DNA from 2 places in the Idiomarina sp. Sol25 genome. Region 2 is predicted to be linked to the other one. Evidence: predicted binding sites of a transcription regulator. Region 2 holds the regulator's gene; the other holds the start of a gene.

Region 1 (14,540 bases), on a different contig from region 2:
AATCAAGTAACGACGATGGATTATCAGCAACTTGTGCCAATTGCCGTTCAACAGCTGCATTATCAACGGGAGCGCCTTCGTCACTATCGACAGGTACCAGCGTACCACCGTTATCTGAGTCATCTATAACTAGAGACAATGCCGGTCTGTCTTCGCCAATGTCTTCCATTTTCAGTGTTTCTAACCGGCCGTTATTATCAAGAATAACGCGATCGGCATGAATTTCTTCCACCGTCACTGAAGAACTGCCCAGGCTCTCACCAATAATGTAGGTTTGTTGCTTGCTGCCTTGCTGAATAATAGCCGCAGAACGCTCCGGGTTAGAACTGGCAGATACGCCTATCAGACGGACATTTAATGATGTTTTGGGCGCGTTTTGAACGCTATCAGAACGGTTCCCCCGCTCTGCTGTTCCAAAAAGGTTCAGCTCAGTTAAGGTCTCTAAGTTCATGCTGTTGGTTGCAGCTGAGTCAACCGTCACTTTAGGTAAGACCGCACTGCCGCCGGGCTCAGCCGGGTTAATCAGTGACCAGGTAAACCGGGCCAGCAATACCGCAACCAAAAACCATGCGAAAGCCGTTAGCGCTTGCATTAAGCGGCGCCACATTTGAGTATCTTTAAATATTTGTTGGAGTCGGGCAGTCACTTTATTCTTATTCTTGTTACACTGACAAAAGGCGATTCATGCATTCTAGCGCAGGCGACATGAGTCAACAATCGATTAACACAAAGTTTATAACGAATTCGTTGCGGTTTTATGACAAAGACTCGAAAAGAAAGTCCCATCCGTCTGGATAAATGGCTGTGGGCAGCAAGATTCTACAAAACCAGGGCACTTGCCCGACAGATGATTCAGTCAGGCAAAGTACATTATGACGGGCAACGTAGCAAGCCTTCTAAGGTTGTGCAGGTTGGCGCTTTTATCACTTTGCGTCAGGGCTTCGATACAAAAGAAGTTGAAGTCCTGGAGTTAAGTGAGCAACGCCGCGGTGCCAGTGAGGCACAATTGCTATACAGAGAAACGCCTGAGAGTATAGAAAAGCGCGAAAAAAATGCGGAAGCAAGAAAGCTTAATGCGTTGTATAATCCGCACCCGGATGGACGGCCAGATAAGAAACAGCGCCGTCAGCTTATCAGAATGAAAGACAGCGGTGAATAAACCGCTCGTTGTCGATAAACAGGAGTGCCCATGGAATACCCAACTGATCAATTGTCACGCTACACCTTTGAAGAGCACGATGTGCGAGGTGAACTCGTTCAGTTGACCAGCAGTTATCAAACCTTGATCCGTGGCCACGACTACCCAGCGCCGGTTCAGGAGTTGCTTGGGCAAATGATGGCTGCCGTATCGCTGTTAACTGCCACTTTAAAATTTGAAGGTCATATTGCAGTGCAACTTCAGGGCGATGGACCACTTAACTTTATTGCGGTTAATGGCAATCATAACCAAGAGCTTCGAGGCATAGCTCGGTTAAGATCCGAAATTGACAGCACCGATTTGCAATCAATGATAGGCAAAGGTCAGCTCATTATAACCCTGACGCCTAACACGGGTGAGCGTTATCAGGGCGTTGTCGGCGCCAGTGCCGATTCAATTGCAGCTATGCTGGAAGACTATTTTGAACAGTCAGAACAGTTGCACACCCGGGTATGGCTGCACGCCGATGGAGAGCATGCTGCCGGAATGCTATTACAACGCCTGCCGGCAACAGGAATGGACTTAACCGGATTCGAGCATCTGGCGACCTTAACCGATACCATTACTGCTAAAGAAATTTTTACCCTACCAGCAGAAGAGCTATTGCATCGTCTTTATCATGAAGAGCAAGTGCATCTGTACCCGTCACAGGAAGTCAGCTTTGTTTGTGGCTGCTCTCGTGAACGTACATTAGAGGCACTGGCTTCAGTAAGCCCGGAAGAAATTCAGGAAATTTTAGCCGAGGAAGGCGAAATTATGATGACCTGTGATTATTGCCTGACCGAGTACCGCTTTACTCCTTCAGATTTTCATTAATAGATAAAGAAAAGCCTGCTCAGTTAGCAGGCTTTCTCGTTTAAAACTACTTTTTCTTCTTCAGGAATTTCATCAAGCGTCTGCGTTTTCGCTGCTGTGACAAAGTCAGCTGGTTTTTCTTACCTTCATACGGGTTAACCGGTTCACGGAATTCTACTTTTATTGGCGTACCCATAACGCCCAGAGACTTCCGGAAGTAGTTAATTAAATAGCGCTGATAAGCTCCCGGTAAGTCTTTTACCTGGTTACCATGAATAATAATACGCGGTGGATTATAGCCACCTGCGTGCGCATATTTAAGTTTCACCCGACGGCCACTAACCAGTGGCGGCTGATGTTCTTCCTGCGCCATTTCCATTATTTTGGTGAGCTTAGAGGTACTAATTCGCTGCGTTGCGCTGGCATAAGCCTCTTCAACCGACTCAAATAAATGCCCAACACCCGTACCATGCAGTGCGGAGATAAAATGCAAGCGAGCAAAGTCGACGAAACCTAAGCGACGATCCAGCTCACGCTTTATCTCTTCTTTGTGGTCGTTTTGCAAACCATCCCACTTGTTCACCGCAATAACAATTGAGCGACCGGCATTTAATGCAAAACCAATTAAGTTGAGATCCTGGTCACTGATGGTTTCACGCGCATCAACCACAATAAGGACAACGTTTGCGTCTTCAATTGCCTGCAGGGTTTTCACCACCGAGAATTTCTCGATAGCCTCACCAATACGTCCGCGACGACGGACTCCAGCGGTATCAATCAAAACGTATTCTCGTTCGTTCCGTTGCATAGGAATATACACGGAGTCACGAGTAGTGCCCGGCATGTCATAAACGACAACCCGCTCTTCACCCATTATACGATTGATTAAGGTTGACTTACCGACATTCGGGCGACCGACAATAGCCAATTTTAGTGGCAGTTTATCGTAGTCAATTTCATCGTGCTCGAGCTCCTCAGACTCAACGTCCTTGGGCACGATAACATCGGGGTATTCTTCCGCTATTGGCTTGAAGCAAGTTTCGAGTAGCAGCTCAACCCCTCGGCCGTGAGCTGCTGCAATACCGTAAAGCTCGCCTAAAGATAACGAATAGAAGTCGGCCATCGCCGAATGGGCATCAATACCATCAATTTTGTTACAGACCAGGTAAACTTTCTTATTTTGCTTACGCAAATGGTTCGCAATAGCCTGATCACCAACGGTAACACCGTCACGCGCATCCACCATGAAAAGAACGACATCGGCTTCATCAACAGCAAGCAGTGATTGCTTTGCCATTTCTTCATCTATGCCTTCTTCATCACCATGAATACCACCGGTATCAATAACAATAAATTGATAACCGTCGTAGTTTGCCTGACCGTATTTACGATCCCGGGTTAACCCGGGAAAGTCCGCTACCAATGCATCGCGAGTCCGCGTTAAACGATTAAAAAGCGTGGATTTCCCCACATTTGGGCGCCCTACCAGCGCGACAACAGGTAACATCTCTTATTCATTTCCTGATTGAGTATCGAGTGCGATGATATCACCGTCCCGAGTTTGTACATACATAACGTTGTTATCAACGACAGGAGCAACATAGACTCCATCGCCACCAACGTCGTAACGGCCGACGACGTCGCCGGTTTCACTGTCCAGCCAATGCAAATAGCCTTCAAAGTCACCAACCACAACGTTACCCCGATGCCACGCCGGTGCACTCAGCTTACGACCAAACAGCTCAGTGTTACTCCAACGCTCAATACCACCGCTCTGGTCAAGTGAGTAAACGTGGCTTTTAACATCTGTTAGGAAAATTCGGCCATTCGTCACCAGCATATTTTCAAACGCTTTGTAATCGCGTTTCCAGCGGACTTCACCGCTCATGAGTTCAAGCGCAACCAGTTCGCCGTTAAAGGCGACCATATATAACGTTGTTCCCTGGGTAGCGGGTCTTGCGTCAACGTCAGCTAAACGCTCCAATTCTGTGCTTCCGCTGGGCTTACCAATAGCCTGAGTCCAGGCTTGTTGTCCACTGTCAGCAATGAGGACCATACCAGAGCCGTTACTGTCGCCAACCACAATACCGCCACTGATAATTGCCGGAGCCGATGCCCCACGCACTGTCAGCATGGGCGTCTGATATTCATATTCCCATTGCTCTTCACCGGTTTCAGCGTCCAGGCTAATGACTTTTCCGCCACCAGTATGAACAACCACACGACCCTCGCCGACAGCAGGGTCTGACATGACTTCGTTGTTCACTTCGGTATGCCAGACAACATCGCCAGTTTCAGCATCTAAAGCAACGACGTCACCATTTTCAGTGCCTAGAAAAATGCGATCGTAGCGAGCAACTAAGCCGCCAGATATGCGAGCGGGAAAAGGACTTGCAAATAAGCCGCTGAACCAGTCCTCGTCGGTTGCTTCATCAAATGTCATGCGCTGACGCAAATCAATTCGCCACAAGCGCTCACCTGTGGACTTATCAAAAGCACTGACGATGCCATTGCGATCGGCGGCGAAAACCTTGCCATATTCAACTACAGGGTTCAGTCGGGAGAAGTGCTCACCTATACCGCTTCCGACAGAGGCATCCCATAAAACTTTTGGTTGTACTTGCTCTGAGATAGGCTGAAGCACCGCGAATTTAGGCTCTTCATCATCGTCGCCGAAAATAGAGCAACCACTAACAAGAACTGCAGCAGTCAATAACAAACTGCCTTTGGTAAAGCGTTTAATCAATTGCATTATGACTTAACCAGGCTGTTGAGTTTCATTTGCAGTGCCGGGGTCAATGACTCACCCGCCTGCAATGCGCGTTCGTAGGCAGCTCGAGCTTCTTCGGTATTACCCTGCTCGGCCAAAATATCGCCTTCAAGCTCCGCGGCAAAACCCGAATAAGCTTCCGGCAACGGTTTCTTAACTAAGTTTAAAGCAGCATCAAGCTGTTCCTGAGCAATTAACACCCGGGCTAACCGGATACTGGCTAAAGCCGACATGTTTTCGTCTTCGGCGCTCTCAACAACCGACTGCAGTGCTGTAACCGCCGTTGCTAAGTCAGCGCGCTCAACCGCGTGCTGAGCCAACTGCAAAGCCACCAATTGCGCGTAAACATTTTCGGGATTCTCGCTGACAAACTCCTGTGCTTCGAGTACAGCGTTTTCGCTACCTTCAGAGAGTTCGGCCGTCAGTTGCTCGTAGTTTGCTGAGGCACGCTGCTGAGTTTCCAGCGTATGCTGATCATAATAACGCCAGCCATAAAACAAGCCAAAGCCAATAACCACACCGGCAACAATACCTTTACCGTGCTCTTTCCAGAACTCTTTTAAACGTTCTACTTGCTGTTCTTCATCCACCTGACTACCCTCTCGTCATTGGTTGCAGATACTCAATAAGTGCCTGCCAGCCCAGAGTTTGTTGTTCTTCAGCAGTGCGTAACGGCTTTACAGTTACCTGTTGCTGATCGATTTCATCCGCGCCGATAATCAGTGCCACTTGTGCACCCGACTTATCCGCTTTCTTCATTTGTTTTTTCATAGAACCGCCGCCACAATGGCTTACCAGGCGCAGTTCCGGCAACTCATTTCTCAGCTGTTCGGCAATTCGCGGGGCATTTAGTTCCGCTTCGTCGCCTAATGGCATTAAGTAAGCATCAACCACTCGTCTTGGGGTCAGCTTGCCTTGTTCCTGCAGCAACAGCACCAGGCGTTCCATACCCATCGCAAAACCGACCGCAGGCGTAGCCTTACCGCCTAATTGTTCAACCAGTCCGTCATAACGACCACCGGCACAAACAGTACCCTGAGCGCCCAGAGCGGTGGTAACCCATTCAAACACGGTACGGTTGTAATAATCGAGGCCACGAACCAAACGTTCGTTTAAGGTATATGAAATACCGGCCGCTTCCAGGCGAGCCGTCAATTGCTCAAAATGCTCTTTTGACTCAGTATCCCAGTATTCGGATAGACTAGGCGCACCCTCCAGAATCTTCTGAGTCTTCTCATCTTTACTGTCCAGAATACGCAACGGATTGCTTTCAAGCCGGCGTTTACTGTCTTCATCCAGCTCACTTTCATAGTCAGACAAGTAAGCTTTTAACGCGTCGCGGTAATTCGCGCGCGCCTCGTTAGAACCCAGAGAGTTCAGCTGCAGCTCTACCTGATCGGAAAGACCGAACTCACGCCATAATCTGGCCGAAAGCAGAATGACTTCCGCATCGACATCGGCGCTTTCTAAACCAAAGGTTTCAATACCAAACTGATGAAACTGACGATAACGACCTTTTTGCGGACGCTCGTACCGGAACATAGGCCCCATGTACCACAAACGCTGAATTTGATTATACAAAAGACCGTGCTGATTCCCCGCACGCACGCAACTTGCTGTCCCTTCCGGACGCAAGGTCACGCTTTCACCATTGCGGTCATCAAAGGTATACATTTCTTTTTCGACAATATCGGTAACTTCACCAATAGAGCGTTTAAACAGTTGTGTGCTTTCCAGCACCGGCATACGGATTTCGCTATACCCGTAGCTTGCAGCAACACGTCGTATTACTGCTTCAACCTGTTGCCAGGCCGGACTTTGCTCTGGCAACAAATCATTCATGCCACGAATTGCTTGGATTGTATTCGCCACGGAACCTTCTCGTCTGGTTATCGATACAGAAAATAAGCGGGTATTATAGGGACTTTGTCGATGCGGGTAAAATCAACCGTTAATTTCTTTTACGTCAATTTTATTAGCTTCAATGAACTTTACCTGCTCGCGAATTTGGGCTTCCAGTTCATCCACTAAATTCTGGTTATCCAGTCGGAGTTTTTGACGTGCTCCACCAATGTACAAGCCACTTTTATTCTTAGCGCCGGCGAGGCCGACATGCGATACCAGAGCCTCACCCGGACCATTCACAACACAGCCTATTATTGAAACATCCATTGGAATAGTAATATCCTCCAGACGCTCCTCTAAGGCATTAACGGTGTTAATAACATCGAATTCTTGTCTGGAGCAACTGGGGCAGGCAATAAAGTTGATACCCCGGGCACGAATACGCAGTGACTTTAATATATCAAAACCAACTTTAATTTCTTCAACCGGGTCAGCCGCGAGCGAAACCCGCAGCGTGTCACCGATCCCCTCGGCCAGCAACATACCTAAACCAACCGACGATTTCACCGCGCCGCTACGCTTACCGCCAGCTTCTGTAATGCCTAAATGCAGCGGCTGATCAATTTCTTTCGCCAATAAACGGTAGGATTCAACCGCTAAAAAAACGTCTGACGCTTTAACACTGACTTTAAAATCGTAGAAGTCCAGCTTGTAGAGAATGTTGACATGGCGCATTGCCGATTCCACTAACGCCTCGGCTGTCGGCTCTCCATATTTTTCTTGTAAGTCTTTTTCCAGCGAACCGCCGTTGACCCCAATACGAATTGGAATGTTACGTTCACGCGCTGCATCTACTACAGCTTTTATTCTGTCTTCGTGACCAATATTACCCGGATTAATACGTAAGCAGTCAGCGCCATATTCGGCAACTTTAAGCGCAATGCGGTAATCAAAATGAATGTCAGTAACCAGCGGTACCGGGCTGCGCAGCTTTATTTGCTTAAAAGCTTCGGCGGCTTCCATTGTGGGTACAGACACACGAACAATATCCGCACCGGCCTGAGCCAAAGCTTCTATTTGCGCAACAGTCGCATCTATATCGGTTGTTTCAGTATTTGTCATGGACTGCACAGCAATCGGTGCGCCATCGCCAATAGGCACATTACCTACATATAAGCGGCGTGAAGGACGGCGTTTAATTGGATTTTCGTGCATCATAACCTTAAATTGACCTCTACTGCTCTTCTGACGGAACGGTAAACCGTGCAACACGCCCAGTCCGGAACTGGCTCATATCGAAAGCGTTACCGTTAAAGCTTAGATTAACCGCTTCAGGTTTACACAATGTTACTGAAAAAGGGGCTTCGCCCGGAACCGGCATACGGTAGCCGGCAGCTTTTACACCAACAGCCTGGGTTTCACCTGAAGCATCATCAATTTTAACCCAGCATTCTTCATTAAACTCTAGCACCAGACTGGCTGAAACAGTTTCTGATTGCGGCGATGGTTCAACAGCTTCTGATTCGACCGAACTTTCAGTTTGGTTATCTGTCTGCTCGGCAGTTTCAGTTGGTAACTCTTGCGTATCACTAACATCGTTAGCCGCGGGCTCGGTATTAGTGGCCGACGATTCATCGTTATTCTCGTTGGTATTCTCGTTAGTATTCTCGCCACTTTCACTAACGGGTTCTTGCACCGACTCGACCGCAACATTCGTGTCACCGGTTTCAACTTCAGACTCTAATACGGCTTCATCTTCATTCGGCTCAATTTGTGGCTCTGTCGGCCGATTTGAAATTTCAATATCATCGACGTTATCAGCATTGTCATCAGTGTTTACCGGGGAAACTTCTGTGCTTTCCTGTGTGCCGATTTCACCTTCACTAAAACCAAGATCCGGCTCTTGCCACCACCAAATAACCAAAGCAACAACAATAATGATAACCACATACGTAATTAACATTAAGCGGTTGTCACTTTCTTCATGCTTTTTGCGTCTAGAGAAGCTCTGCATCTGGCTGCTTTCAACTTCTTTATAGCCTCTGGCTTTGTAAGCCTCAAACAGCTCGGTATCGTCTAAATCAAGCAGTTTGGCGTAGGAACGTAAATAACCTTTAATAAAGGTTGCCGTCGAAAAAGTTGAATACTCATCGGCTTCCAGCAACTCAATAATCTGCTTTCGCAAACGCAACTGGTCTGCAACCTCGCGCTGCTCTAAACCTTTAGCTTCACGGGCTTCTCTCAGAATTTCACCAGGACTTTTACTCGGCTTTTGCTTTGTTTCTTGTGCCGCTTCCGGTTCTGGCTTGTTATTATCTTGTGTTGATTCGTTTTCAGCAGTCATGATTGTAAGGGGTTTCCCTGTTATGGTTGAACTGCGTCGTGACTTAGCCGGGCCAAACATTCGGCTCTATTAGCCTCAGCTCTGGCATGATGTGGATACGCTGGATCCAATGCCACTTTATCAAAATACCTGAGTGCTTTTTTCCAGTCACCAGCCACACACAGTGCAACCGCATAGTTATTGTACAATGCACCGCTCATAGGTTGCCATGATAATGTCTGTTGGTAAAGTGACAAAGCTGAATCAACGTCATTTGTCGCTAAATACCATTGCCCGAGGGCAAGATTGGCATTCAGAGACCGGGGATTGTTCGTCAATGCGGTTTGCAAATGCGGATACGCAAGCTTCAATTTGCCCTGCGTCAAATAAGCAAGTCCAAGCTGCAACCGTACATCATTACCCACAGATACCGACTGTTCAGGGTTAGCGGTACAACCATATAGCGCTGCGGCTATCAATAATAAAGCGGTTCGCATTATCACACTCCTTGTGCCTGCGACTCTGTAAATTTACGTGGTCTTTACAGCTATTGCCTCTCCACCACGCTGTTGCTGCTGACGTTTCAATATACGTTTTGTACGATCGATGACATCGCCCACTAATTGCCCGCAAGCTGCATCGATATCATCCCCTCGAGTTTTACGTACCATTACCGTCAAACCGTACTCCATAAGTACTTTGGCAAAACGGTCAATCCGCGAGTTACTAGAGCGTCCGTAATCCGAACCCGGGAAAGGATTAAATGGAATAAGGTTAATTTTACTCGGGGTATCTTTTAAGGTTTTTGCCAGCGCATGTGCCTGATCGGTTGAATCATTAACATGGTCCAGCATGACATACTCTACCGTTACTTTACGCTGAGCTTTTGACTGCTCAACATAACGACGGCTGGATGCCAGAAATTCTTCAATATTGTACTTCTTATTAATAGGTACAATTTCGTTGCGCAGCTCATCGTCTGGTGCGTGCAACGAAATAGCCAACATCACATCGATGCGTTCGCGCAATTTTTCCAACGCAGGAACAACACCTGAAGTACTTAAAGTAACGCGGCGTTTGGATAAACCGAAACCCAGGTCATCCAACATTAACTCCATTGCCGGAACAACATTGTTTAAATTAAGCAAAGGTTCGCCCATGCCCATCATGACCACGTTCGTTACGGGTTTAATTCCGGTTTTTCCATAAGCCCCTAGCAGCTGGTTCACCCGCCATACCTGGCCGATGATTTCCGCCACACTGAGGTTACGGTTAAAGCCCTGAGCCCCGGTTGAGCAGAAAGTACACTCTAATGCACAACCAACCTGAGAGGACACACACAAAGTAGCGCGATCACCCTCGGGGATCCACACTGTTTCCACGTCCTGGCCGTCGAACAAGGTCATTGCGAACTTAATCGTACCGTCCGATGACTGCTGCTGTTCACGAACTTCAGGCGCGCGTATTTCAGCGACTTGCTTGAGCTTTTCACGCAACGCTTTATTAAGATTCGTCATCTCATCAAAGTCATCGACACAAAAGTGATACAGCCACTTCATTACTTGTTCAGCACGAAATGGTTTCTCACCCATCTCACGAAAGAACTCTTTGATTCCTTCACGATTCAGGTCGAGCAAGTTCACTTTTTTATCTATTGCGTTGGTCATAAAGCTCCGGTTTTCTGATGTGCCTCGACATTTTTGTAGCCTGACGTTTATGTCAGGATCTCACCTGACATAAACGTCAGGCTACCTAAGAACATCAGGCTACATTCAAATACAGTCTTAGCGAGTACGCTGGCAAACTTCTTCGTCGCTGAAGAAATAAGAGATTTCACGTGCTGCAGATTCAGTTGCATCTGAACCGTGTACCGCATTTTCGTCTATAGTTTCAGCGTAGTCTGCACGAATCGTTCCTGCCAGTGCTTCTGCAGGATTCGTAGCACCCATGATGTCGCGGTTTTTACGTACAGCGTCTTCACCTTCAAGAACCTGAACAACGATAGGGCCTGAAGTCATGAATTCAACCAAAGCACCAAAGAAAGGACGTTCTTTGTGTTCTGCGTAGAAGCCTTCTGCCTGTTCTTTGCTTAAGTGCATCATTTTAGCACCAACAATGCGAAGACCCGCAGATTCAAAACGGTTGTAGATAGCGCCGATTAAGTTTTTTGCAACTGCATCAGGCTTGATAATTGATAAAGTGCGCTCTAAAGCCATGGTTATAAACTCCAATAAAATTAAGGGATAAGTTAGTCGCGCGGATTATACGTGAGATAGACGCAGAAATCGAATACCCAGTGATTGTTTTTTTATTCATTCTCAGCTAGGATGAGAGAACCTATATAGCCATATAGACGTCTATTTGACAATAAGGAGTTCTGACATGGCGAACAATGAATACGAACAAGCCACTCTCGGTGGTGGTTGCTTCTGGTGTGTTGAGTCAGCCTTCCTTCAGGTAAAAGGCATTCAGTCGGTTAAGTCAGGTTACACTGGCGGTCATACAACTGACCCAACCTACGAGCAGGTTTGCAGTGGCGAAACGGGACATGCCGAAGTCGCGCAACTCCAATACGATCCAGAGCAGATCTCTTACCGTCAAATCTTAGAAATCTTTTTCACTCTGCACGATCCAACTCAGGTGAATCGTCAGGGCAACGATGTCGGTACTCAATATCGCACATCAATTTTCTATCATAACGACGCGCAAAAACGCGAAGCCGAAGACATTATTTCAGAGTTGGAAGCTGATGACGCTTTTGCTGCTCCTATCGCAACAGAAGTAACTGAGCTGGGAACGTTTTATCCGGCCGAGGATTATCACGAAAACTACTACGCCAGAAACCCGGAAAACCCCTATTGTCAGGCGGTAATTTCACCGAAGCTGGCTAAATTCCGTAAAACCTTTGCCGGCTTGCTGAAAGACTAAGCAGCGCCTCGCAAAGTACCTACAGTGCGGTGGATAAGTTCTATCGCACTATCAATGTCTTCTTCGGAAGTATAACGGCCAATGCTAAAGCGCAGTGAACTCATTGCCAGCTCATGCCCAACCCCTAAAGCACTAAGAACATACGAGGGCTCGACGCTAGCCGATGTGCAAGCTGAGCCAGACGAAAGCGCGAGATCTTTTAACGCCATTAGCAGCAATTCGCCATCTACCCCGGCAAAACTGATGTTAGTAATATGCGGTACCCGTTGCTGGTCAGAGCCATTCAAGGTTACACCTTCTAACTGGCTAACCCCCTTCCATAAACGCTGACGGAGGTTTTCCACTCGCGCAGGCTCAAGATCCAGCTCGCTAAGAACAAGCTCTGCAGCAACACCCATGCCGACAATTTGGTGTGTTGGTAAAGTGCCTGAACGCATGCCTCGTTCGTGCCCCCCGCCATGCATTTGCGCAAGCAGCCGAACCCGCGGAGTGCGGCGTACATACAATGCCCCAATGCCTTTAGGTCCATACATTTTGTGAGCAGAAAGCGACATTAAATCCACCGGTAATTCCGCCATATCCATTGGCACTTTGCCGGACGCCTGAGCGGCATCGACATGAAATACTGTGCCGTTTTCACGACATAAATGACCAATGGTGGTTATATCCTGAAGCACACCTATTTCGTTATTAACCAGCATTACGCTCACTAACACCGTATCTTCGCGTAAGGCTGAGCGAAACATATCCATATCGAGCAACCCGTCTGTTCCGACATCCAGATAAGTCACTTCAAAGCCTTCTTTTTCCAACTGCGCGCAGGTATCTAATACCGCTTTATGCTCGGTTTTAAGCGTAATAATGTGCTTGCCTTTAGCGGAGTAGTATTGAGCTGCGCCTTTTATGGCAAGGTTATCTGATTCTGTAGCACCTGAGGTAAAAACAATTTCGCGCGAGTCGGCATTAATAAGGTCAGCAACCTGATTTCGGGCTATATCGACAGCTTCTTCTGCCTGCCAGCCGTACTTATGCGAACGCGATGCCGGGTTACCAAACAAGCCGTCCTGCATTAAACAACCCATCATTTTTTCTGCTACAACAGGATCGACTGGCGTGGTTGCAGCATAATCAAAATAAAGGGGTAACTTAGACACTTGCTTGCTCCTGACAACTTAAAGGCAATATTATAGGTGAGAGTTTAACTTAATCTCTTCTTCACTGTGGTTATGCAACGAGTTCTGTCTATTCAGAACATCACCCACGTCCTGTTTCTTCATCAACTCAGCCAGCGTAATACCGTCCAGAAAGTCGGATATTCTGTCGCTTAACCCTTCCCACAAAGAATGGGTCAGACAACGTTCCCCGCCCTGACAGTTAGCTTTTCCCTGACAACGTGTTGCATCAATCGACTCGTCAACCGCATGAATGACGGCACCAACAGAGATATCATTTGCGCCACACCCCAGACGATAGCCACCACCCGGACCTCGCACACTGTCCACCAGCCCATGCTTACGTAAGCGCGAAAACAACTGCTCTAAATACGACAGGGATATTCCCTGACGTTCAGAAATATCCGCTAACGGCACCGGACCATTTGCCGTAAAAAGCGCAACGTCCAGCATAGCTGTTACTGCGTATCGACCTTTTGACGTCAGGCGCATGGTGGTTTCCTCTGCTGTTTAATTCATCGTTAATGTATTGAGATTCTACATTCCCGACTATTTTAGTCAAGTATTGCCCGTTGATTTGTCCACAGAGGCTAAGATACCGCGTAAAATATTAATTTCATTTTCTTCCGGGCGGGCGCGGTTAAATAGACGACGCAATTTCGTCATGACTTGTCCGGGGTGCTCACGAACGATAAATCCGGTTTGCCCCAGAGTTTTTTCAAGATGCTCATAGAATCGTTCTAAATCTTCAGCGCGTGGGTATTCCGGTAAGTTTTCCGGGGCGCGTTGTTTCGATTCAAGCCACTGCATACGGAGCTCATAACTCACCGTCTGCACCGCCATAGCCAGGTTCAGTGAACTGTAATCGGGGTTAGTCGGTATGTGTAAGTGAAACTGACTTTGTTGTAGCTCTTCGTTGGTTAACCCACTGTTTTCACGGCCAAAAACCAGAGCAACCTGATGCTGACTGGTCTCCTCCAATACTTTTGCCGCACATTCCCGCGGACCTAACAACGGCCAGTCTAAGGTCCGATTCCGGGCACTGGTGGCAATAACCAGACCACAGTCGGCTATGGCTTCCTGCAGAGTATGCACAATAGTCGCCGACGCCAAAATATCAGTTGCACCAGCAGCCAACGCCGATGCGTGACTGTCAGGCTCCTGCACAGGATCCACTAAGGTCAATTTGGACAACCCCATAGTTTTCATGGCACGTGCGACAGAGCCTATGTTTCCGGTATGAGACGTATTCACCAGAACAATACGAATGTTATCAAGCATGGCGTTTCCCTTGAGTTTTTCTCGGCTTATGGAAAAGTTTGGCATGATACCGTAACACTGGTATGATCCGCGACCGAAAATTGTTCTTTTACAGCACAGGTAATTGGTATGCATCCGATGTTAAATATTGCGGTGCGCGCAGCGCGTGCGGCCGGCAAAATTTTAGTTAAAAATTTCGACCAGGGCAGTCCTGTTGAAGCCGAATCAAAAGGTTTGAACGACTGGGTT
Region 2 (14,540 bases):
GCAATCAAGTCATTTTCCGGCTGCACAACATCGCCATTACCGGTAATAATTAATGACGTTTCTTTATCCGCAACTGCAAGCAATGCCTCCAGTCGGCGCAAAGCACGGTCGGTACGCCAGTCTTTTGCCAGCTCCACAGCCGCCCGCATCAGGTTCCCCTGATGTTGCTCAAGTTTGGATTCAAAGCGTTCGAACAGTGTGAAAGCGTCAGCAGTGCCGCCGGCAAAGCCTGCCAGCACTTTATCGTGGTAGAGGCGACGCACTTTGCGCGCGTTGCCTTTCATTACGGTATTACCCAGAGAAACCTGGCCATCACCGCCAATAACAACTTTATCGCCGCGGCGAACAGATACGATAGTAGTCAAATCAAGACCCTCTTTTTTGTCTTAGTGACGTCGATGACAAGTATTTGAGGGTCTATATCGTATTTTTCAATGGTGAATATCGACTAATCGATATTCCAGTTCCAGATTGCGCAGCCAAACACCTGGTTACGCTGCAATTTATGGCGATCACGTTCGGCATCGCGTTTGGTTTCATAAGGACCCAGAATAACCCGGTACCAAAGCCCGTTACTGCCTTCAGTCGAGCGCACCTGAGATTCAAGCCCCGCCATCGCAATTTGTGCACGCAACCTTTCGGCGTCCTCCTGCTGACGGAAAGAGCCACATTGCATGAGTTTCGGTGGACCCACTTCACGTTCCGGCACATCCACTTCTACTTCTTTACTTCTTAACTCTTCAATATAACGCCAGCGCTCAGCCGATTTTTTCGGCAATAAGTCCGCCGGAGGTGGTTGCACCTGCGGCTGTTCAACCTGTTCAGACTTACCGCTAATTTGCACCAGAATATAGGCAAAGAAAGCAATGAGACCAATGGCAACAGCGACCACAAACCAGGGCACCGGTTTTCGCTCAGCAACCGGTTTTGCGCCGCGTTGCTGTTTTTTATTGGTTCCTTTTTTCTTAGTCGGCTTACGTTTCGGCGACTTTGGCTTACGATTCGCGTAATCCATAGTGCGTTACATTTTCTCCAGAGTTGGAATGCCCAGCAATTCCAGACCTTGCTTCAGCACATTAGCCGTTAACATCGACAATTTCAGGCGGCTGTTACGAAGCGCTTCGTCTTCCTGATTCAAAATTGGGCAGGCTTCGTAAAAACTGGAGAAGCGACCGGCCAAATCAAACAGAAAACCACATAAGAAATGCGGCATCGCTTTATCCTGAACCTGATGCAGTACTTCGTTAAAACGAACCAGCTGATTGGCCAGCGCCAGCTCACGTTCATCACTCAGAATAATGTCTGCGCCACGATCAAAAGCGGTGTCACCCAAGCGATCAAAAATACTGTTCACACGGGTGTAAGCATAAAGCAGGTAAGGTGCCGTGTTGCCTTCAAAGGTCAGCATGTGGTTCCAGTCGAAAATGTAGTCGCTGGTACGGTTTTTCGATAAGTCCGCGTATTTAACCGAGCTAATCCCCACCACTTCAGCAACTCGTTTCTGCTGCTCTTCGGTAAGGTCGGTAGTTTTTTGCTGCAATAACTCCAGCGCACGACGTTCGGCTTCATCTAATAAGTCAGCCAGTTTGGTCACACCGCCGTCGCGACTTTTGTAAGGTTTACCGTCCTTACCCATCACGGTACCAAAGCCGTAATGGTTCAGCTGTATATCGCCTTCCACAAAACCGGCTTTGCGAGCCAGCGTGAATATTTGATCGAAATGCAGCGACTGACGGGCGTCCACAAAGTACATCAAATGATCACCGCCCAGTTCTTTCTGACGGTATTCAATGGCGGCTAAGTCGGTAGTGGCATAAAGATACCCTCCGCCTTTTTTCTGCACAATAATAGGCAGCGGCTCGCCTTCTTTGCCTTTGTATTCTTCAAGGAACACGCACTGCGCGCCCTGATCTTCAGTCAACAGGCCTTTCTCGCGAAGGTGCTCAATAACGCCCGGCAATTTGTCGTTGTAGGCACTTTCTGCCATTACATCGTCACGAGTCAGCTTAACACCCAGGCGGTCGTAAACGTCCTGACAGTGGCTCAATGACACATCAATAAACTGATTCCACAGCTTCAGACAATACTCGTCGCCCGACTGCAGTTTAACCACCAGCTGACGTGCACGGTCAGCGAATTCTTCGCTTTCGTCAAAACGCTGCTTGGCGGCTTTATAAAAGGTTTCCAGGTTGCTCAGCTCATATTCTGCCGACTGGTTATCCAGCGCTTCCATGTACGCTAAAAGCATACCGAACTGCGTACCCCAGTCACCCACGTGGTTCTGGCGAACGACTTTATGACCTAAAAACTCGCACACGCGTGACACGGCATCACCAATAATGGCTGAACGTAAATGGCCCACGTGCATTTCTTTCGCCAGGTTAGGCGAAGAGTAGTCAATAACAATAGTTTTGCTTTCGTCAGCCACATCCACGTTCAGGCTGTCGCTGTTCAGCATAGCGGTTAGCTGGTCTTTCAGCTGGTCCTGCGAAATAGTGAAGTTAATAAAACCCGGACCCGCAATGTCCATTTTCGACAGCAGAGTGTTTTCCGGAACCGCAGCAACAATGGCTTCTGCCAACTGTCGCGGATTCGATTTCGCCGGCTTTGCCAGCATTAATGCCAGATTCGTCGCAAAGTCACCGTGCGACTTATCGCGGGGTCGGTCCAACTGAATGTTTACTGAGTGATCCGCCGGAATTGTGCCCTGTGCTTTAAGTTGACCAATGGCTTCGGCCAGTAACTGTTCAAGTTGTTCTTTCATTAATGCGACTACCTGTATGAAAAATCGAAGAGGAAATTCAAAGCGCTTAGTTTAATCGCTACGCTCGATAAAAAAAACCGCTTAGTTGTTAATCAGCTGAAGTCTTGTGGATCAATATCCAGCGACCAGCGCACTTTTTTCAATAACGGCAAGGCGTTAATTTGCGGCAACAAATGTTCAATAAGCTGAAAACGCAATTTTCGCGACTGACAATGTAACAGCAATTGATAGCGGTAACGACCCGCTTTACGCTCCATTAAGGCTGGCATCGGCCCCAGTAAAAATGCACCGTCCACCTGCGGCATTAGCTGTTGAATCTGAGTCATGGCCTGTACCACTGAATCTCTGTCGGTTGCTTCGCCACGGAACAGCGCCAAATAAGAGAATGGCGGCAGCTCGCTTTGCTGGCGTTCGGCAAGCGCGGTCAGGGCAAAGTGTGAATAGCCGTTGTTGAGTAAGTCCTGAATTAAGTCGTGTTCGGGATGATGGGTTTGCAATACCACCTTTCCGGCTTTGTGCTCCCGCCCGGCGCGACCCGCCACCTGAGTATAAAGCTGGCCCAGGCGCTCTGCTGCCCTGAAATCCGCACTGTACAGCGCACCATCGACATCCAGCAGCGCCACCAGAGTGACATGCGGAAAATGATGGCCTTTGGCCAACATCTGCGTGCCTACCAACAAGGGGTACTCGTTATTTGTGGCTTTTTGCAGGTAATCATCCAGTTGGCCTTTGCGGCGGGTGGAGTCCCGGTCAATGCGTAACACGCCGCGCCCGGGAAACATCTCTTTCAGGCTGTGCTCTAACTGCTCGGTACCCACGCCGTGCGAAATTAAGTGCGTGGAACCACAGGAACCGCACTGCTTAGGTATGCGCTGCTGGCTACCGCAATGGTGACACTGCAACTGGTGATGAGCTTTATGTACGGTGTAATAAGCGTCACAACGATGGCACTGCGCCAGCCAGCCACATTCGTGACACATTAACGCCGGTGCAAAACCACGACGGTTAAGGAACAGCAGTACCTGGTTACCGCGTTCAATTTCTACCTGAATTTGTTCCTGCAATGCTTTAGAAACGCCGGCTTTAATGGGCTGCTGTTTCAGGTCAATAAGTTCGTGTTTAACCATTTGTGCGCCACCAGCTCGCTGCCCCAGCTTAAGCCAGTGAAAACGCTTACTAACCGCGTTATTCAAAGTTTCCAGCGAGGCCGTTGCACTACCCAGCACCAGCGGAATATTCAGCAACGACGCCCGTTTAATGGCAATGTCCCGGGCATGGTAACGAAAGCCGTCCTGTTGTTTGTAGGACAAGTCATGTTCTTCATCGACCACAATAAGCCCGAGTTTCTGACAGGGTGTAAACACCGCCGACCGGGTACCGATAATAATTGCCGCATGACCGTGTTTTGCATCCAGCCAGGTATTTAAACGTTCTCTGTCACTCATACCTGAGTGCAGCATGACCACCGGCGCGTCAAAGCGTTCTTTAAAGCGCTGCAAAGTCTGTGGGGTCAGGCCTATTTCCGGTACCAGCACCAACACCTGCTCTCCGCGCTCCAGCATCGGCTCCATAGCCTGCAAATACACTTCGGTTTTACCACTACCGGTAACCCCTTCCAGCAGCAGCGCACTGTGCTTTTGCTGTTGGTTAATGGTTGAAACCGCGACTGCCTGCTCGGTATTTAGCGCATGACCCTGCTCTTTTAGCACCGATGATTGTTCTTGCCAGCCCTGATTCTTAATCGGAGCCTGCTCGCGCACGTCAATCCAGCCTTTATCCTGCAAGGTACGAAGCACGGCTGAGGTTACGCCCATGTCGGTTAAATCACTACGCCTGAGCGGCTGATTCTTGAGCGCCGCCAGCACCTGCTGTTGTCTTGCAGCCCCTTTTAAATCATTAATGGATTGAGCCCGGCCTAAATCGGTCAACGCATAAAAAGTTTCGGTCAGGTATTCCGCCGCATCGCCTTTACGCAATAAAACTGGCAGGCTATTGGCAGCAACGTCACCCAACGAGTGGTGATAATAATCAGCTGACCAGCGAACCAGTTGCCAGATATCACGCGGCCACAGTCGCTGCTCATCCAATACCGAAACAACCGCTTTCAGTGCAAATTCTGGCGGTTCGTCAGTGGCTTCGGCCACCACATACCCCACTAACTGACGCTGGCCAAAAGGCACACGCACGCGGACTCCCTGCGGCAGTGGCTCGACACTTTTGCACAGATAGTCATAGGTTTGTCGAAGAGGTAGCGGCAGTGCGACTTTATAACGTCGTTCGCTGCCGGTGTTGGCTTGCTTCATGGCTCTATTCTGGAACGCTGCCGCGCAGAATACAAGGCAGCAGATTCTGCTTGATCACAGACGCAGGATCACATAAAATGCGCGGCTCTTAATTCATTGATGTTTTTTTGCGCATGGTGTTCGGCTTTGGATCGAATGGCGATGCGGCCCATAACTGAGGTAACCCCATGAAACAAGGTATTCATCCTAAGTACGAGACTTTAAAAGTCAGCTGTTCTTGCGGTCACACGTTCGAAACGCGTTCAACCCGCTCAGAAGATCTTCACCTGGACGTCTGTTCAGAGTGCCACCCGTTCTACACTGGTAAGCAGCGTGTAATGGACACTGGCGGTCGTGTTGATAAGTTTAAGAAACGTTTTGGCGCTCTGGGCAAGAAATAAGCCTGAGAAAACCTATAGAAAACGTTGCTTAACAGCAGATGTTAAGAGAAAGGCGCTAAACAGCGCCTTTTTTTGTGTCCGCTCGCCTAAACCTCCCGTTGTTAAAGAAAAGTTAACTGGTGTACTTTTAAACACTCGTTAAATTTAGTTAGCCTTATTAAGAGCATAAAGACGCAGGTAAGATTTGTTTCTTAGCCTAAAAGCGATAGACTAATTAGCATTCTGATAACCAGACTCAGGTATCACCGCATGACAGATTTTCGCCAACAAGCACTGGATTACCACGAATACCCGACTCCGGGTAAAATCTCGGTTGAACTGACCACTCCTGCTGAAACCAGCAAAGATCTAGCTCTCGCCTACAGCCCGGGCGTAGCAGAACCGGTTCGGGAAATTGCTCAGGACCCGGACGCTGCTTACCGTTATACTGCCAAGGGCAACATGGTGGCGGTTATTACCAACGGAACGGCTATTCTTGGTTTGGGAAATTTGGGACCACTGGCGTCAAAACCGGTAATGGAAGGTAAGGCTCTATTATTCAAGCGCTTTGCCGGACTGGACTCTATTGATATTGAAGTGAGTCACCGTACCACGCAAGACTTTATCAATACCGTTGCTAACATTGCCGACACTTTTGGTGGTATTAATTTAGAAGACATAAAAGCGCCCGAATGCTTTGAAATTGAACAAGCTTTAATAGAGCGTTGCAATGTTCCGGTGTTTCACGATGATCAGCATGGTACTGCTATTGTGACTGCCGCCGGTATGCTGAATGCACTGGAAATTCAGGGCAAAACGCTATCGGAATCTCGCATTGTGTGTCTTGGTGCCGGTGCTGCCGCCATCGCCTGTATGGAACTTTTAATTAAATGTGGCGCGCAACGTGAGCACATTTATATGCTCGACTCAAAAGGCGTTATTCACACCCGTCGTGACGATTTAAACGAATACAAAGAGCTGTTTGCCAACAATACCGATAAACGCACGCTAAGAGATGTTATCGAAGGTGCCGATATCTTCGTGGGTGTTTCAGGGCCAAACTTACTCAGCGCAGAAGAGTTGAAACTTATGGCGCCAAACCCCGTTCTATTTGCCTGCTCTAACCCCGACCCGGAGATTAAACCAGAAACCGCTATGGCGGCACGTGATGACCTGATTATGGGAACCGGGCGCTCGGACTACCCGAACCAGGTGAACAACGTTTTATGCTTCCCGTTTATGTTTCGCGGCGCGTTAGATGTGCGAGCTACAGCGATTAATGACGAAATGAAGGTTGCCTCAGTAGAGGCCATTCGCCAGCTGGCGAAAGAGCCAGTGCCGGAATCAGTATTAAAAGCAGCCGGCGTCAAAGAATTAACCTTCGGTCGTGATTATATTATTCCTAAGCCAATTGACCCGCGCTTGTGCTCACGGGTCTCGCGTGCCGTTGCGGAAGCTGCGGTGAAGTCCGGCGCAGCTAAAATCGATTTACCGAAAAATTATATGCAGGATTAATCGTCGAGCTCTTCGTCGGTCGGAATAGGTAATCCCCGGGCTTCCAGCTCTTCGCGCACGGCCTTGGGGATTTTATTCGGATTGGACTTTTGTAAGTCTTTATCTTCCGGCAGTGGCTGACCGGTAAAAGCATGTAAAAACGCCTCGCAAAGCAGTTCGCTGTTGGTAGCATGGCGAAGATTATTAACTTGGCGACGGGTTCGTTCATCGGTCAGTACCTTTAATACACGCGTGGGTATTGAGACCGTAACTTTTTTCACCTGCTGACTCTTACGACCGTGTTCAGCATAAGGGTAAATATATTCGCCGTTCCATTTCATTGTTACTATCCCACTATATAACAAAACCACATAAGTTATAATGAATTGTACCCGAATGAGCGACCCCGTCAAATTTTATCCGTCTAGATGGCTAAAAGTTACTGACATTTGCCTGACAATATTTTAGCCTTAGTAGCAGTTACCTAATTTAAGCGAGTAGTTAAGGAAGGCGGAATGACAACAACTCAGCTCACAGAAGAGCAAAAGCAAGCCGTTGCCGACAGCGTTCAGGTGCATAAGTTTGGTGGCAGCAGTCTTGCCGATGCGTTCTGCTATCGCCGCGTTGCCCGTATTGTAACCGAGTACGCCGGTGCCAGCGACCTAGTCGTCGTTTCCGCAGCCGGAGACACAACCAACCGCATTCTTGCCATTATTAATGCCAAAGCACAGCCGGGCGACACCGCCAGCATTCTGCTCGATCAATTAGAGAGTTTTCAGCAAGGGCTGATCACCGAATTATTAAGCGGTAACTTACAGCAGCAACTGCTGCAACAATCTCAGCAAGACTTCATCCGCTGGCGTCAATGGTTAGAGGGCGACGAAATCATTAACCATAATGCCGAGTTACTGTCCTACGGTGAGCTTTGGTCCGCCCGCTTGTTATCAGCTTTACTGCAAAAACAGGGCACCCGCGCCGACCACATTGATGCCCGGGACTTTTTACTCGCCGCAGATGCCCCTGAGCCCGTTATTCAGGTAGAACACTCTCGTGAAAAGCTATTACAAAGAGTAGCTCCTCACTCGGGCACCCGCTTTATTGTTACTGGCTTTATCGCCCGCGGTTTAAACGGCGAGAGCTTAACTCTGGGGCGTAACGGCAGTGACTATTCAGCGACCTTAGTCGGCAGTCTGCTGGATACACGCCAGGTTACTATCTGGAAAGACGTGGCCGGCGTTTATTCGGCAGACCCGCGTAAAGTTGAGCGCGTAGTCAGCTTACCGACATTAGACTGGACCGAAGCCGAAGAACTAGCGCGTCTTGGCAGCCCGGTTTTGCATCCAAGAACCTTTCAGCCGGTCGACCGCCAGCGCATGGTCATTTCCGTTCGCTCCAGTTTGAAAGTAGAAAATCAGCAAACGCGTATTGGTCAGTTCCAGAATACCCAGCCTCGCGGAAAAGTCTTCACTTCACTGTCTGAGGTGGTGCTCTTTAAGGTTGAGCTGCACGATAAAGCCTTAGTAAAACGTCTGGACGAACTGGAGTTAGAGCCGCTGGTCAGCTGGACCGAGCCGGAGAATCATCAGCAATATCTGGTGTTTCATCAAAACCACTTAGACTACCTGACCGGCTGGTTAGACAGTCTGGGGGCCGGTGACGCCATAACTCAAATTCGCGGATACTCTATGCTGGCCATTGTCGGTAACCGCATTCAGGAAACCGACCAGTTCTCGACCTTTAAACTGCAACTTTCCGAACAAAAAGTACGACGCTTTGCTCTGACGCAGAGCGGTGACTCTGCTGTTGCTATTCTGGAGCAAAAGCTTGATAACCGTTTACTCAATCGTCTGCACAGCCAATTATTTAACTACCGTCGCAGCCTGGGCGTGCTGGTTATTGGTCGCGGCAACATTGGGACAGCCTGGCTGGAACTGTTCCGCCAGCAGCGTGACCGTATTAATCAAGTGATGGACGTTCGGGTTATGGGCATCGCTAACTCCCGGCGTTTATGGCTGGATTACAATGGCGTAGAGCTCACTCAGTGGGCCGAAGACTTCGACCGCCTGGCACGACCCTATGTACTCACGGAACTGCTGCGCGAGCTCCCCAATGCGCCATACGACGAACTGGTGGTGATTGATTTAACCGACGCCCAACAAGTCGCGCAGCTGTATCCCAGCTTGTTCGCAAACGGCCTGCATATTATCAGCGCCAATAAGCGCGCGGGCTCTGCCGACGAGGCGCTGTACCGGGAAATTCGTACCATTCAGCACGAGTACAAGCGCGAATGGCTGTACAACACCACGGTGGGTGCCGGATTACCGCTGAATTATGCCATAAACGACTTGCGTAATTCCGGCGACGAAATTCGCAGCATCTCCGGCATTTTCTCAGGCACCATGTCCTGGCTGTTTGAGAATTTCACCAAAGGAGTCACGTTCAGTTCACTGGTAAAAGAAGCCAAAGAGCGGGGTTACAGCGAGCCTGACCCCCGTGAAGATTTGTCCTGTCAGGACTTGGTGCGTAAGTTACTGATTCTGGCACGCGAAATTGGCTTAAAACTGGACTGGCAGGACATTGAAGTAAAAAGTCTGGTGCCGGAACATTTACGTGACTTGCCACTTAGCGAGTTTATGCAGCGCTTATCGGAACTTGATGAGCCTATGACAGCCATGCTGGACGAAGCGGCTAAAGACGGCAAAGTACCGCGACTGCTGGCCAGCTTTACCGTCAGTGACGAACAAAGAGTTACTGCTCAGGTTGGTATTGAGTACATTCCGGAAGGAGACATGCTGGCTAACTTAATACCCGGTGAAAACATCTTTGTTATCTACACCGACTGGTATTCAGAAATGCCATTAGTTATTAGCGGGCCTGGCGCGGGTAAACACGTTACCGCCGGTGGCGTGCAGTCGGACCTAAATCAGTTACTGAGTAAACTGGCAGTGGGAGCTTAACGCTCCCACTAATTTGTTATTACACAGATTTTATCTGGCTAGAATAAGTCGTCATCATCTTCTTGAAAGATATCGCCATTAGACTGACCGTTATCACGACTGTACTCCGTTGGTTCTGTACCACGTATAAAGTATTCAAACCGCGTGGTGTAGTCACTTTTGTGTGATAACTTTCCACTTTCTAAGTCAATACGGACATTCACCACTCCCGGCGGAATGCCAAAGTCACTCGACGGAAACAATGGCAGTGCTTTTTCCATAAACAAGATCCAGCCCGGCAACGCGGTTTTCGCACCCGCTTCACCGCCGGTGATTGCCTGCTGACTGGAATCAACTTCAGGGTGCTTCGACGTGCGTCCCAGTTTACGGGAAACGTCATCAAACCCCACCCACACAGTTGTCGCAAGGTTTGATGTAAAACCTGAGAACCAAGTATCACGGACATCGTTAGTGGTACCGGTTTTACCGGCAATGTTGCGACCAACAGCTTCATTAATGGGTTTAGAACGCTGAATACGCCAGGACGTACCGTTCCAGCCTGTGCCATTCGCCCAGCTGCCACCGCCCCATACTGCTGAGTTCATTGCCTGCTCAACCAAAAACGCATTTTGCTCGCTAATGATCTGCGGAGCTGGCTTGTCACAGTCAAAACAGGCGCGCAGCGGGTCGGTTTCCTCAATCACGTTGCCGTCGGCGCCTTCAATGCGTTTGATAAAGTAGGGTTCTACCAGAAAACCGCCGTTAGAAAACGCCGCATAAGCACGAGCTACTTGCATGGGGGTCATTGACAAAGAACCCAGAGAAAGCGATTCGTTTTCAGGGATTTTTGAGCGATCGAGACCAAACTTAGCCAAATGATCCGCCACTTTTTTAACCCCCAATTCGCGAATTAAACGCACCGAAACTACGTTCTTGGACTTAGCCAGAGCTTTACGCAAACGGATAGGGCCTTCATAGACTTCCGGCGAGTTTTTCGGTCGCCAGGCTACGCCAGAGCCAGGGTTCCACTGATTAATGGGTGCATCGTTCACCAGCGTAGCCAGGGTTAAACCTTCTTCAAACGCGGCTGAGTAAATCAAAGGTTTAATATTAGAACCTACCTGACGCTCTGCCTGCAACGCACGGTTGTATTGGCTCAGCTGGAAACTGTAACCACCCACAACAGCGGCAACAGCGCCATCGTCCGGGCGCAAAGATACCACTGCAGAACTTGGCTCAGGAATTTGCGCCAGTCGCCATTCGCTGTCGTCATTCACCCGGCGCAGCCAAATAACATGACCCGGTTGCATAATTTCATCTGCGGTTTCCGGTGGCGGTCCCTGGCGTTCCTCGTTCAGATACTCTCGAGCCCAGTGCATCGCTTTCCATGGCAGGGTTAACTTGCCCTCACCCTTAACTAATACCTCAGCCGACTGCTCTCCGACTGCGGTCACAACCGCCGGCGTTACTGCACCAATAACACGCAACTGCTCCAGATACTGTCGTATAGCAGGTTCTTTAACAGGCTCTTCGTTTTTCTCTGCAGACCACAATATGCTGACGGGACCGCGGTAGCCGTGTCGCTCATCATAACTGTGCAGGTTATCCCAGATAGACTGACGTGCAGCCAGCTGTACGTCACTTCTTATGGTTGTGTAAACTTTGTAGCCTTCGTTATAGGCTTTGTCTTCACCATAACGATCCACCATTTCCTGACGCACCATTTCCGCCAGATAAGGCGCATTAACTGTCACTTCGGCACCGTGTCGACGGGCTGTAACGGGTGCATTAGCAGCTTCTTCAAACTCTGCGCGCGTAATTTTCTTTTCATCGAGCATGCGCAATAGCACAACGCGGCGACGCGCTTTAGAGGCGATGGGGTTTGAGATGGGGTTCAGGTTAGATGGCGCTTTAGGCAAACCGGCAATAGTTGCCATTTGCGCCAGCGTCAGTTCGCTTAGCGGCTTACCGTAATACACTTGGGCGGCAGCACCAACACCATGGGCACGGTGGCCAAAGGTAATTTTATTCAGATAAAGCTCAAGAATTTCATCTTTACTCAGCAGCTGTTCAATGTGAACCGCAATAAAAGATTCTTTCACCTTGCGCATCCAGGCCCGATCAAAGCTCAGGAAAAAGTTTCGCGCCAGCTGCATGGTAATGGTACTGGCACCTTCCTGAATTTCACCGGTGGTGAGCAATACGCTAAAGGCACGGGCAACACCAATTGGGTCAACACCGAAATGTTGATAAAAGCGACTGTCTTCGGTTGCCAGAAAAGCATCAATAAGAGGTTGGGGGACGTCTTCTAAGTCCACCGGAATGCGACGTTTTTCACCAAACTGCGAAATCAACTCACCGTCTGCGGTAAACACCTGCATAGGTGTTTGCAAACGCACGTCCCGTAGGGTTTCCACACTGGGTAGCTCGGGCTTAACATATAAGTAAAGGCTACCAACCGTTACCCCGCCAAGAAGAATACACACCAGCAAGGTGTAGATTAGCCGCTTAAACCACTTCAATTATCTGCTCCATGACTTCATTTTATTACGCAAGAACTTAAACCAAAAATTACACCTGAGTGTTGAAACCGAAATTGCCGACATAAATTAGCTCATAAGTCTTACTGACTATTATGGAGGATTTTTGTTCACAACACTACGCTTGCATCTGGCTTTTCTACAATAAGGATATTGTCTAATGTCATTACTTCGGCAACAACCACTTGCTGTGCAAATTAATCGTGAAAACTGTCTGGTTTTACAATTGTCCCGCAGGGGGCGGCATTTTGTTGTCGAACATTTTTCGCAGCAGCACCAGAGCAGTTTAACCGACAAGGGCTTAAAACCAGACAGCATTGTCTCGGCACTGGACTACAGCGCAACCCACTATCAGAAAATTTCGTTAGACAATAACCAGCAAGTTGAAGAGCAATTACTAGAGAAATTACCACCACAATTAAAACGCAATACCGGCATAAGCTACGACTACTGCACTCATAGCCACGGGCAAGAAGCAGAAGCGATTATTGGCCAGCGCTCGGCACTGGAGAATTTATTGGCATTACTGGCACCACTGAAAATGCCGGTGCAGGTGATTGAACCCGTATATCAGTCAGTAGTACGGGCAGCTAATGCGGTATTGCCTTACCTTTGGCCTGACAATACCAAGTTCGAGACCAACATGAAGTGGGTAGTCGTTGATCTCCGTCAGCAACAATCCACTTTGCTTTATTGTAAAAACGGCGTCTTTCAGCGGCTGGACTCTGTCGACACCAACAATTTAGTGAGCTTTTTGCTTAAGGCTCAGCTTTCTCATCAATTCAGCTGGGTAATGAGTTTTGGCGATAAAGCCATTCAGTCGCAACTTGAACGACAACTTTCTAATCAGCAACAACTGAAGCATCTGGCGCTTTCTACGGCTCCCTTTTTCCAGAACAACGTCGCCCCCATTATTTCAGCCCTGGACAACGAGCTAGTACTACTGGGTTTAGCTTTGCGGGGGTTCAGTCAATGGCATCGCTAAACCTGTTGCAGTGGCGGGAACAAAGCGTATGGCTGCGCTACCGCGCACTGCATTGTCTGGGTATTCTCCTGCTGCTTATTATCAGCATTTTATCTGTACAGTGGATCATTTCTTATGAGAGCTACCTGAGCAACTTAAATCACCAGCTGGCGGAGCAAAAGCTGGTACTGGAAAAGCAGAACGCTCAACGAAAACGCTGGCAGCTTTACCAAAAACAGCAACAGTTGCAAAAGGCCTTTATCCACCGAAAGCATACTAGCCACGAGATGCTCAACGCATTTTACGCTCTGCTTGAGCGAACACGGCACCAATTCCAGCAGCGCGAGCTTTCCTTAAGCCAATCACAAATGAAGCTCACCGCCATCTACCGGCAGATACAGCAGGTTAATGAACAGTATCTATGGCTGGAAAAGCAGTTAGTAAAACCCGGACTAAGACAGCAACTACTGCCTCAGCAAGGTGTGGTGTTCTCCTACACAAGTCCTCAGAAAAACGTGGACAGCGGAGCTGAACAGAATGGCTGAATCATTTAAAAAACCCCTATGGTTATGGGGCAGCGCTGTTCTGCTTTTCACGGTAGCGGCTATTAGTGTCAGCTACTTTCTTACCGGCTATCAGGCAAGCCAGCTGAATGAGCAGCTTAGGACGCAACAGAAACAACTACAGCAGTCCGTTCCTGAGGTTCCCCAACAAACCGAGCCAGTTTTGAAGGAGCATCCAGAGACGGATGTCTCCACTTTATTAACGCAGGCGGCAAGGCAAAACAATGTCGATCTTTATTATCAACAAAGCCCGGAAAACGCTGAGCAGTGGCTGGTTGGTGCTAACGGAACTTACCAGAACGCTTTGCGGTTGGTCGCTTCTATCATGCAGGCGCAGCAGGAAATGCGACAGCCGTTCCCGTTTACGCAAACATTAAAGTGGCGTGACACCGGGGAAAACAGCGGCAAATTAAGCTGGCAATTTCTCTGGTTATCGGCTGGCAGCCCAGCGCCCTCAGAACCTAGCGCCCATTCGTTGTTTAAATCAGACTTCCCGGACGTTATCGCAGAGCCTATCGAGTGTTTGGGCAAACCTGAAATGCAAAGTGATATTCACATTAGCGACTGGTCGCTGGTGCAGTTAATTGCTACTCAAACCTCTCCGGTTAAAAAAGCTC

What was found. The regulator MetJ, encoded in region 2, represses methionine synthesis genes. The targets are predictions, from matches to a motif close to TAGACGTCTAGACGTCTA.
Positions count from the first base shown of each region.
Region 1: a site for MetJ is predicted at 11,274-11,291, ahead of msrA (peptide-methionine (S)-S-oxide reductase MsrA). Genes of this name have one in related genera too.

Region 1 covers NZ_JAUPEW010000002.1:155,470-170,009, forward strand. The annotation lists gene gspC (type II secretion system protein GspC) at 1-607, opposite strand, end outside; gene hslR (ribosome-associated heat shock protein Hsp15) at 758-1,159, shown strand; gene hslO (Hsp33 family molecular chaperone HslO) at 1,190-2,014, shown strand; gene der (ribosome biogenesis GTPase Der) at 2,061-3,500, opposite strand; gene bamB (outer membrane protein assembly factor BamB) at 3,504-4,745, opposite strand; gene Q5L94_RS04835 (tetratricopeptide repeat protein) at 4,745-5,353, opposite strand; gene hisS (histidine--tRNA ligase) at 5,358-6,635, opposite strand; gene ispG (flavodoxin-dependent (E)-4-hydroxy-3-methylbut-2-enyl-diphosphate synthase) at 6,708-7,826, opposite strand; gene Q5L94_RS04850 (RodZ domain-containing protein) at 7,843-8,952, opposite strand; gene Q5L94_RS04855 (tetratricopeptide repeat protein) at 8,973-9,428, opposite strand; gene Q5L94_RS04860 (bifunctional tRNA (adenosine(37)-C2)-methyltransferase TrmG/ribosomal RNA large subunit methyltransferase RlmN) at 9,462-10,598, opposite strand; gene ndk (nucleoside-diphosphate kinase) at 10,716-11,147, opposite strand; gene msrA (peptide-methionine (S)-S-oxide reductase MsrA) at 11,314-11,859, shown strand; gene Q5L94_RS04875 (IscS subfamily cysteine desulfurase) at 11,856-13,013, opposite strand; gene iscR (Fe-S cluster assembly transcriptional regulator IscR) at 13,044-13,523, opposite strand; gene trmJ (tRNA (cytosine(32)/uridine(32)-2'-O)-methyltransferase TrmJ) at 13,590-14,312, opposite strand; gene suhB (inositol-1-monophosphatase) at 14,421-14,540, shown strand, end outside.
Region 2 covers NZ_JAUPEW010000003.1:183,940-198,479, forward strand. The annotation lists gene hslV (ATP-dependent protease subunit HslV) at 1-365, opposite strand, end outside; gene Q5L94_RS06825 (SPOR domain-containing protein) at 449-1,015, opposite strand; gene argS (arginine--tRNA ligase) at 1,022-2,764, opposite strand; gene priA (primosomal protein N') at 2,857-5,067, opposite strand; gene rpmE (50S ribosomal protein L31) at 5,235-5,447, shown strand; gene Q5L94_RS06845 (malic enzyme-like NAD(P)-binding protein) at 5,697-6,941, shown strand; gene metJ (met regulon transcriptional regulator MetJ) at 6,938-7,261, opposite strand; gene Q5L94_RS06855 (bifunctional aspartate kinase/homoserine dehydrogenase II) at 7,436-9,877, shown strand; gene Q5L94_RS06860 (PBP1A family penicillin-binding protein) at 9,916-12,378, opposite strand; gene Q5L94_RS06865 (hypothetical protein) at 12,557-13,381, shown strand; gene Q5L94_RS06870 (hypothetical protein) at 13,369-13,905, shown strand; gene Q5L94_RS06875 (hypothetical protein) at 13,898-14,540, shown strand, end outside.